Regions from separate parts of the Paenibacillus sp. BK720 genome, predicted to be linked through region 2. Evidence: a T-box and tRNA genes for the amino acid it is inferred to sense, from the RefSeq annotation. Region 2 holds a T-box; the other holds one or more tRNA genes.
The links. A T-box is a leader RNA that pairs with one kind of tRNA and senses whether it is charged. The one in region 2 lies ahead of FHT67_RS16195 (valine--tRNA ligase), so its partner is inferred to be a tRNA-Val.
Positions count from the first base shown of each region.

Region 1: it encodes a tRNA-Val, which carries the amino acid that the T-box ahead of FHT67_RS16195 (valine--tRNA ligase) is inferred to sense. The anticodon was not compared.

Region 1 is NZ_JAASRQ010000002.1:578,967-583,393, forward strand. Features, by position in the region: gene FHT67_RS09475 (sensor histidine kinase) at 1-1,039, shown strand, start outside; gene FHT67_RS09480 (response regulator) at 1,056-2,558, shown strand; tRNA gene FHT67_RS09485 (tRNA-Val) at 2,646-2,718, opposite strand; gene FHT67_RS09490 (cupin domain-containing protein) at 2,852-3,190, shown strand; gene FHT67_RS09495 (anti-sigma factor) at 3,246-3,986, opposite strand; gene FHT67_RS09500 (RNA polymerase sigma factor) at 3,983-4,427, opposite strand, start outside.
Region 2 is NZ_JAASRQ010000004.1:122,229-126,655, forward strand. Features, by position in the region: gene FHT67_RS16195 (valine--tRNA ligase) at 1-2,490, opposite strand, end outside; T-box leader at 2,663-2,897, opposite strand; gene FHT67_RS16200 (MDR family MFS transporter) at 2,970-4,427, opposite strand, start outside.

The DNA.
Region 1 (4,427 bases), on a different contig from region 2:
CATGTATGTGGACGGCGATTCCAATTATATCGCCTATAACCGTTCGGCCAGCACCGATTGGACAACCTATGTCGTTACGCCGAAGCAGGCCGTGCTTGGACCGGTCAATTCCGTCCAATACTTATCGATTACGCTTATTTCCATACTGATGCTGTTTTCATTCGTGTATATTTATTTCAGCACCCGGAATCTGCTGCTGCCGATTCGGAAGCTGCGGGGTCAAATGTCGCGCATCAACTATAGCAACCTGGATGTCAGAGTGGACAACCGTTCCCATAACAACGAGCTGATGGCTTTAAGCGATTCCTTTCAGGAGCTGTTAGGCCGTCTCCAGCAATCGATCGAAAACGAAAAGCTGGCGCTGCATGAAGAAGTGAAGGCGAGAAACTCGGCTCTTCAAGCGCAAATCGCGCCGCATTTTATTCACAATGTGTTATATTTGATTAGCATTGCCGCCCAAGAGGGCAAGAACAAAGCGGTATCCGATATGTGCAAGCATCTGTCCGATTCCTTGCGTTATATCGTGACGTCTCCCTACCAGCATGTCTCGCTGGCGGAAGAACTGGAGCATATCCGAAACTATTTGTCGCTTGTCGAGCAAAACTACGAAAACGATCTTGAATGGGAAATTATCGCCGAGGATGCAGCCGCCAATCTGATACAGCTTCCACGGCTGGTCATCCAGCCTTTCGTCGAAAACTGTATCGAGCATGCGTTTACGAATACCGATCCGCCTTGGCGCATCAAAATTCTGGTGAAGCTGTACAACGGCATTTGGGCCATCGAAATCAGCGATAACGGCGAGGGGATTGAAGCCGGCAAGATTAACGAAATCATGAATAATATTTCGAACTCCGAAGCGAGGGAGCATGAACTGCATATGCCATCAAGCTTTGGAAATATGGGGATTGTGAATACGGTGAATCGGCTTAAGCTGATGTATAAGAACCGGCTTTTTTTCAATCTGTATAATAATGCGGGAGAGGAAAAAGGTTCCACCGTGCAAATTATCGCCTCTCTCACGAAAGACTTTTACTAGAAGGAGAAGAAAGCCTATGTTTACCGCCTTGATAGCCGAAGACAGCAAGCCGATACTGCGTAATATCAAGGCGCTTCTCGAATCATCCGAACTGCCGATCCGGATCGCCGCTACGGCCTATAATGGGGAAGAGGCACTGGATTATTTGAAGAAGCAGCCCGTCGACATCCTGATTACCGATATCCGAATGCCCAAGCTGGGCGGACTTGAACTTATAGAGCAGGCTAAGAAGCTGCATTCGTCTCTAAAGGTTGTGCTCATTAGCAGCTACAGCGATTTCGAATATACGCGCAAAGCCATTAATTTGCAGGTGTTTGATTATTTGCTGAAGCCCGTCGAGCGGAGCCAGCTGATCGAGGTTATGCAGCGGATCGTTGATTCGCTCGCGGAAAAGCTGGAGTATAGCCTGGAGCCTCTAAAGGCGATTGTGCCGCCTGCCTTTCTATCCGGTTTGCGTCTTGGACCGCCATTTCATGAACAGCCGATTTCGCTGTTTCTGATTGGCAAGCAGCCTTTTACTCCGGATTCGGGCAAGTGGAAGACCGAAACGCTGCAAACGATGCTTGAGGCTATTTGCCAGCCGAGCAGCTGCTGGGTGTTTCCTGCTAAGGATTCGGGCCGTTTCCTTGTTTTTGTCCAGCCCGATATGAAGGATCGTTTCGCCACAACTCTCGCTTGGATGGAATCCGTTGAACGTCTGCTGCTAAGCGTTGGTATCGAAATCGCTATGGCGGGCCGTTTCCAGCCGGTTGATTTCAACCAGCTGCAGCCTTTATACGACAGGCTGAAGGATCTGCTCGATGAGGAAACGCTGCTGGATAAAAGAGTGCTGCTTGATACGGATTATCGCATTCCCGAGCAAACGGGGAAGGAAGACATCATCAGAGGCTTTACCGATATGATCGAACAGCGCCAATCGCAGCCATTCCTGATAAAGCTCCGCGAGTTTCTGCAAATCTCGTATAGAGAGCATGCCCGTTATCTCGATCTGGAGAGGCTTGTATCCGCGATCGGCGATGCTTTTGTTCATGCGCTGCCGAGCAGCGGGCCCGAGGAAAGGCTGGCAGCGGCAGCGGCCGTCAAGGAAATGCTGGAGCAAGGCAGCTATCAGGGTTTCTGTGAGCAATGTTTGGACTGGTGTGTCCACAGCTTTGAATTGCTGCAATCGCGCAACAGGAAAAGCGGGGAAGAGCTGTTCGAGCAGATGGATGCCTACGTCAAGCTCCATAAATTTTCGCAGCTTTCCATCAATGACCTGGCTGCCAAATTCCATGTCAGCGCGTCTTACGTGAGCCGGATCATAAAGCGTTATACGAACACAACGTTTGTCCAATATTACATGGAATTAAAGATCGAGGAAGCCTGCAAGCAGCTGCGGGCTAAGCCGGATTTGAAAATCAAGGAGCTCGCGGATGCTCTTTCCTTCAGTGACCAGCATTATTTCTCCCGCGTGTTCAAGGATCATACGGGATTAAGCCCAAGCGAGTATAAGGAGCAGCGCGTGGGCTCAGGGCATTAAAAAGCGGTGCATGGATAGTCCATGCACCGCTTTTTAAGCTATAAGAAAACCCGCAAAGCACAAGGCTTTGCGGGCTTTCTGTTCGTATGATCTGTAGTGGGCTCGAACCACTGACCCCTACCCTGTCAAGATAGTGCTCTCCCAGCTGAGCTAACAGATCGTGTAAGTGATGAATACTAATATATCAGCATCCAAATTGAATGTCAACACAATTATTACCTTTTCATAAACCCGGAAAACTGCTACGATATTTATCACATTACGGGTTAAGCTGACGGCAAGGAGCAGATGCGATGAAGGTAAGCACAAGCAATGCGGAACATTACATATGGGGGGACCGATGCGACGGCTGGCATCTGCTGAAGCAGCAGGATTTGAGCATCATCCATGAGAAAATGCCGCCGCATACGGCAGAAACGCGCCATTACCACGAGAAGTCCCAGCAGTTCTTCTTTGTGCTTGAGGGGACGGCGACGATAGAGATTGCGGGAGAGACCTTTAAGCTGGAAGCGCATGAAGGGATCCGCGTTGCCCCGCATACTCCGCATCAGATGTTCAACCAATCGGATCGAGACATTCAGTTTCTCGTCATCTCGGAGCCTACAACCAGGGGAGACAGATATCCTTCCTAATCGTGTAAATAAACCGCCATTCGTACCTGACCGTACGGATGGCGGTTTTGCTTCATCAGGAGATCGAGCTGTACATTCTGGTTCCCCGAGGCTGGTCGCCATGTTCGTCCGGTTCAAGCGTGATGCCGATGGAGTCAAAAGCAAACGAATTTTCGGATATAGGCATGGCAAGTACACCGATACCTTTATCGTCAACCCGGAAGGTGCCTGCGCTGTCCTTTTGTCCGGCATGGTTCAGCCATACCTGGTAGACGGAGCTGTCCTTGGAGGCCGGCGCGCCAAAGACGTAGACGACAAATTGCTTGTTGCTTCCGTTATCGACAATACACGCAACGGCATAGGACGAAGCGACGTCATCGGATACCGGCTTTAAGGATATTAGCTGATTGATCTGGGAGGCGGAAACGGACAACGCTTGTTCGATAGGGATAACGGCCGGAGCGCTTCGGCTGCGGTACAGCTCCACATTCCATGCCGTGCCCGCAACCAATACGGCAAGTACGGCCGCGGCAGCAGCTCCCCAGGTCAGCTTCCGGAAGGAGGAACGCGCTGCCGGTCGCGGTTGAACGGAGACGAGCGCGGCGTTCATGACCTGCTGCTTCAAATCTGCCGGCGGTTCGATCAGCTCCATATCGGAAGGGAGAGAGTCCCACACGAGCCGAAGCTCTTCAAGCTCGGACTGGCAGGCCGGACAGCCTGGAAGATGCCGTTCGAAAGCTTTCTTTTCTTTATCGGAACAAGCACCCGAAATATAGTCAAGGGCATTATGGCAAACCGTCACATTTTGCTGCTTCATGATTGCTCTCCTTCGGCCACGAGATGCCTGCGTAATATTTTTAACGTCTGATGCAGACGGTTCTTAACCGTTCCGATTGGCTGGTTATATATCGCCGCAAGCTCGCTGATGCTGTAGCCTTGCCAATAGAAATGCTCTAGCAAATGGATCTGCTGGGCGGACAAATCGCGGTAAGCGCTGCGGATCTGGTCCTTCATTTCGCTGTGAACGGCAGCCGTTTCCGGCGTGGCGGAAGCTTCGTCCGGGATTTTAGCCAGCTGCTCCGGTTCGACCTGCACGAGAGGGGCCGTGTCTCTCCGTCTTTTGCGCAGCCAGTCGGTCGTAATATTGCGGGTAATGGTCAGCAGCCAGCTGGAGAATCTGCCTTGCTCGGGATCATAGACGGATTTGGTTGTCCATAATCGCATAAATACGGCCTGGACGATTTCTTTCGCGACATTC
Region 2 (4,427 bases):
AGCAAGCTCTTTCTCAAGACGGGCGATCTCCTGCGAAATATCGATCAGGCCCGCAAGCGGCAGGTAAAGCTCGGCGCCGGTTACGATAGCCGTCATGGCTTTGTCCGGAGCCGCCAGGCCAAGGCCGGTCTCAAACGACGAAGTGCCGCAGAAACGTCTGATAAATTCTTCGTTGCGGCTGACTATCGCCGCCTCCGCTTCGCCGGAAGGCTTGATCATCAGCTCAACCTTCTTGCTCATCGGAACATTTACTTCCGCGCGAACGTTGCGAACCGCACGGATAATGTCCATGAGAAGCTCCATCTCTTTGACCGCTTCCGGCGCTTCAAGAGCCTCGTCGTATACCGGCCAAGCGGCTACGGTAATCGACTCGCCTTCATGCGGCAGATGCTGCCAGATCTCTTCGCTGATATAAGGCATAAACGGATGAATCAAGCGCTGCGTACGGTCAAGTACGTAAGCCAGAACCGACTGCGTAGCTTGCTTGGCCTGCTCGTCGGTGCCGTACAGATTAAGCTTCGCAAATTCGATATACCAGTCGCACAGATCATCCCAAATGAAGTTGTACAAAATGCGGCCGGTTTCTCCAAACTCGTAGCTGTCGATCAGACGGGTAGCCTCGCGCACCGTTTCGTTCAGACGATGAAGGATCCAGCGCTCAGCCGTACCGAGATTACTCTTGATATCGATATCGGAAGCCGTAAAGCCTTCAAGGTTCATCAGGGCGAAACGGGAGGCGTTCCAAATTTTGTTTGCAAAGTTGCGGGCCTGCTCGACCTTCTCGATCCGGAAGCGCAAATCCTGTCCCGGCGTGCTGCCTGTCGAGATCATGTAACGCATCGCATCGGCTCCGTAATTCTCGATTACGTCAAGCGGGTCAACGCCGTTGCCAAGCGATTTGGACATTTTGCGGCCTTCCGCGTCGCGGACGAGACCATGCATCAGCACGTCCTTGAACGGAATTTGATCCGTAAACTCAAGCGCTGTAAAGATCATGCGCGCAACCCAGAAATAAACGATGTCATAGCCCGTTACAAGAACATCCGTCGGGTAGTAACGTTTGAAGTCTTCCGTTTCTTCCGGCCAGCCTAGCGTGGAGAACGGCCAGAGCCCGGAACTGAACCAGGTATCCAGAACGTCTTCATCCTGACGGAGCGATGTGCTTCCGCAGGCCGGGCAGGCAGTTACGTCCTCGCGGGCAACATGCATCTCGCCGCAGGCTTCGCAGTACCATGCCGGAATCCGGTGGCCCCACCACAGCTGACGGGAGATACACCAGTCGCGTACATTCTCGATCCAGTTCAAATAAATTTTTTCGAAGCGGTCCGGCACAAAGTTAACGCCTTTGCCGGATTTTTGCGCTTCGATCGCGCGTTCAGCCAGCGGCTTCATCGCGACGAACCATTGCGTCGACAAATACGGCTCAACAACCGCGCCGCTGCGCTCGCTGTGGCCGACTTGGTGCACGTGGTCCTCGATGCGGATGCAAACGCCTTGCTCCTGCAGGTCCTTCACCAGCTTCTTGCGGCAGTCCGCACGGTCGAGGCCTTGATAAGGACCCGCGTGCTCGTTCATGGTGCCTGTCTCGTCCATGACGATGATTTGCGGAAGGTCATGGCGCAAGCCAACCTCGAAGTCATTCGGATCATGCGCCGGCGTAATTTTCACCGCGCCGGAACCGAAGTCCTTCTCCACGTATTCGTCGGCAATAATCGGAATTTCGCGGCCAACAACCGGCAGTACGAGCATTTGGCCAATCAGATGCTTGTAACGCTCGTCTTCCGGATGAACCGCTACGGCCGTATCGCCAAGCATCGTTTCCGGACGCGTTGTCGCAACGGTAATATGCCCGCTGCCGTTCTTAAGCGGATACTGGAGATGGTACAGGTGGCCGTTCAGCTCTTTGTACTCTACTTCAATATCGGACAAGGCCGTACGCGCAGCCGGGTCCCAGTTAATAATCTTTTTGCCGCGGTAGATAAGACCCTTCTCGTGCAAACGGACGAATACCTCGCGAACCGCCTTGGACAAACCTTCATCCAATGTAAAACGTTCGCGGGAATAGTCTAGAGACAGTCCCATTTTGCCCCATTGCTCGCGAATGGTGCCCGCATAAAGCTCTTTCCAGTCCCATACCTGCTCCAGGAACTTCTCGCGGCCAAGGTCGTAACGGCTCAGCCCCTGCTCGCGCAGCTTCTGCTCCACCTTGGTTTGAGTCGCAATACCCGCATGGTCCGTGCCAGGCAGCCACAGCGTGTCAAAGCCCTGCATCCGTTTGGTGCGGATAATAATATCTTGAAGGGTGAAATCTAGCGCATGCCCGATATGAAGCATCCCCGTAACGTTTGGCGGCGGGATTACGATCGTAAAAGGCTTTGCGTCCGGGCGTTGGCCCGCCTTGAAAAATTGCCCCTGCTGCCAGAAATCGTACCATTTCTGCTCGGCTGCCTTCGGATCATAAGTCGTCGGCATCGTTGTCTTGTCTGACATCTTTACATCCTCCTAAAATGAATTGCCTTACCAAGGTAAACCATTAACCACTGTGGTAATTCATGCTTCGCAAGCATTTGCTCTAAAAATTGTGAATAAAATTTCATTTCGTAAGCATTACCATTCTTGTCATTGCATGGATAGAAATACAAAAAAACCTTCCGCCCTTATAGCAAAGGACGAAAGGTTATCTTCCGTGGTACCACCTTTGTTCCGCACCCCGGAAAAGCAAGCACGGCACTCAAACAGATAACGGCTGCGGCCGGCTTGAAATAACGGATGTACCCGCTTCATTCAAGCAACTCCGGGGCGACAAGCGAAGCAGTAAATTCCTGCGGTACCTTTCAGCGTTACAGTCCCGCTCTCTGGAGGCTTGGCTGCTTACTCTTCCCCTTCAACGTCAATATATGTTGAAAAAAATCAGATATAGCATATTTTATCCAAGATGTCCCCGAAAGTCAACTTGCGTCTACGCCTAATTAGTGACCCATCATCATCGGCATTTCGGCTTTTTCCGCGCTTGCGCCTTCCGCGCGCTTCGGCTTCGAGAGCATGAATCCGATCAGCGTGCCAACGACGCCGATGATCGTCAGAATCAGGAACGTATCCCCGTAAGAAGATGTCGCCACATGGGAAGCAATCACGGGAGTGATGTCGGCAGGATTCGTTATTCCTCCGGCCGCCATTTCGGAAGCCATGTAATGCTCGGAGCGTCTAGCCAGAATCGTGGCAAGACCCGCTACCGCAAAGGACGTCATAACCTGCTGGGCTGCGCTTGTAAGCGAAGTTACGCGGCCAACCAGTTCAGGAGGTGCTGCTTGAATAATATGCGTATTAAGCGGCATCATCGAGAGGCCCATACCCGCTCCGAGTAAAATGAGCGGAAGAATATAAGTGCCTACCGTTGCATCGGCTGAAATGTTAGATAGCAGGAATGCGCCAATCGTAACAATGCCAAGACCGGTCATTACAAGTGGACGAGCTCCAATCTTGTCAAACAGCTTGCCGCCAATCGGCATGCAGATCGCCGCGGCCAAAGCCTGCGGAAGCAGGATCAAGCCGGTATCCAGGGCAGAGTAGCCTTTGGCCGTCTGCAGGAACAATGGGAACAGGAACAACGTGCCAAAGAGGGCGATCTGGGATACCCATTGAACGACGATTCCTTTGGAGAAGTCCGCCGATTTGAACACGCGAAGCTCAAGAAGCGGCTGTTTGCGGTTCAATTCCACGATAATAAAGATAATAAGCGAAACGCCGCCTACGATAAGACCGGTCAACGTTTTCGCAGAGCCCCAGTCTGTACCGCCTTCGCTGACTCCGTATGCAAGGCCTGCAAAGGCAAGCGGTGCAAAGATCATACCGAGAAGATCAAGCTGCGGAACCGTTTGGCGAGCCAAAGCCGGCAAGGTGCGAAGACCAAGAACAACTGCTACCGCGCCAACAGGGATGTTAATAATAAAAATCCAGTGCCAGGTGACATAGTCAACCAACCAGCCTGCAAGGACAGGCCCAAGAGCAGGCGCGAGCAGCATCGGAATACCGATCATGCCCATCACGGCGCCTTGTTTGCCCGGAGGGCTTAAACGGTAAGTAAAGGCCATTGCAATCGGAGCAACCATGCCGCCGCCCAGACCTTGAATAATGCGGTAAATAATCAATTGGTCCGCCGTAGTCGCAAATGCGCAAAGCGCTGAACCGATTGTAAACAAAACGATGGAAGTCAAATAGATCTGCTTCGCGCCGAAACGGTCGGATAACCATCCGGCAAGCGGAATAACGGCGGCCTGCGCAAGCGCATAGCCCGTTACGGTCCATTGGATAAGCGACAGGCTTGCTCCCCCAAAATCTTCGCGAAGCTTAGGGATCGCTACGTTCATCGCCGTACCGTCCAGAATAACCATGAACATCCCCACAATGATAGCGAGAAGCGGTACCAT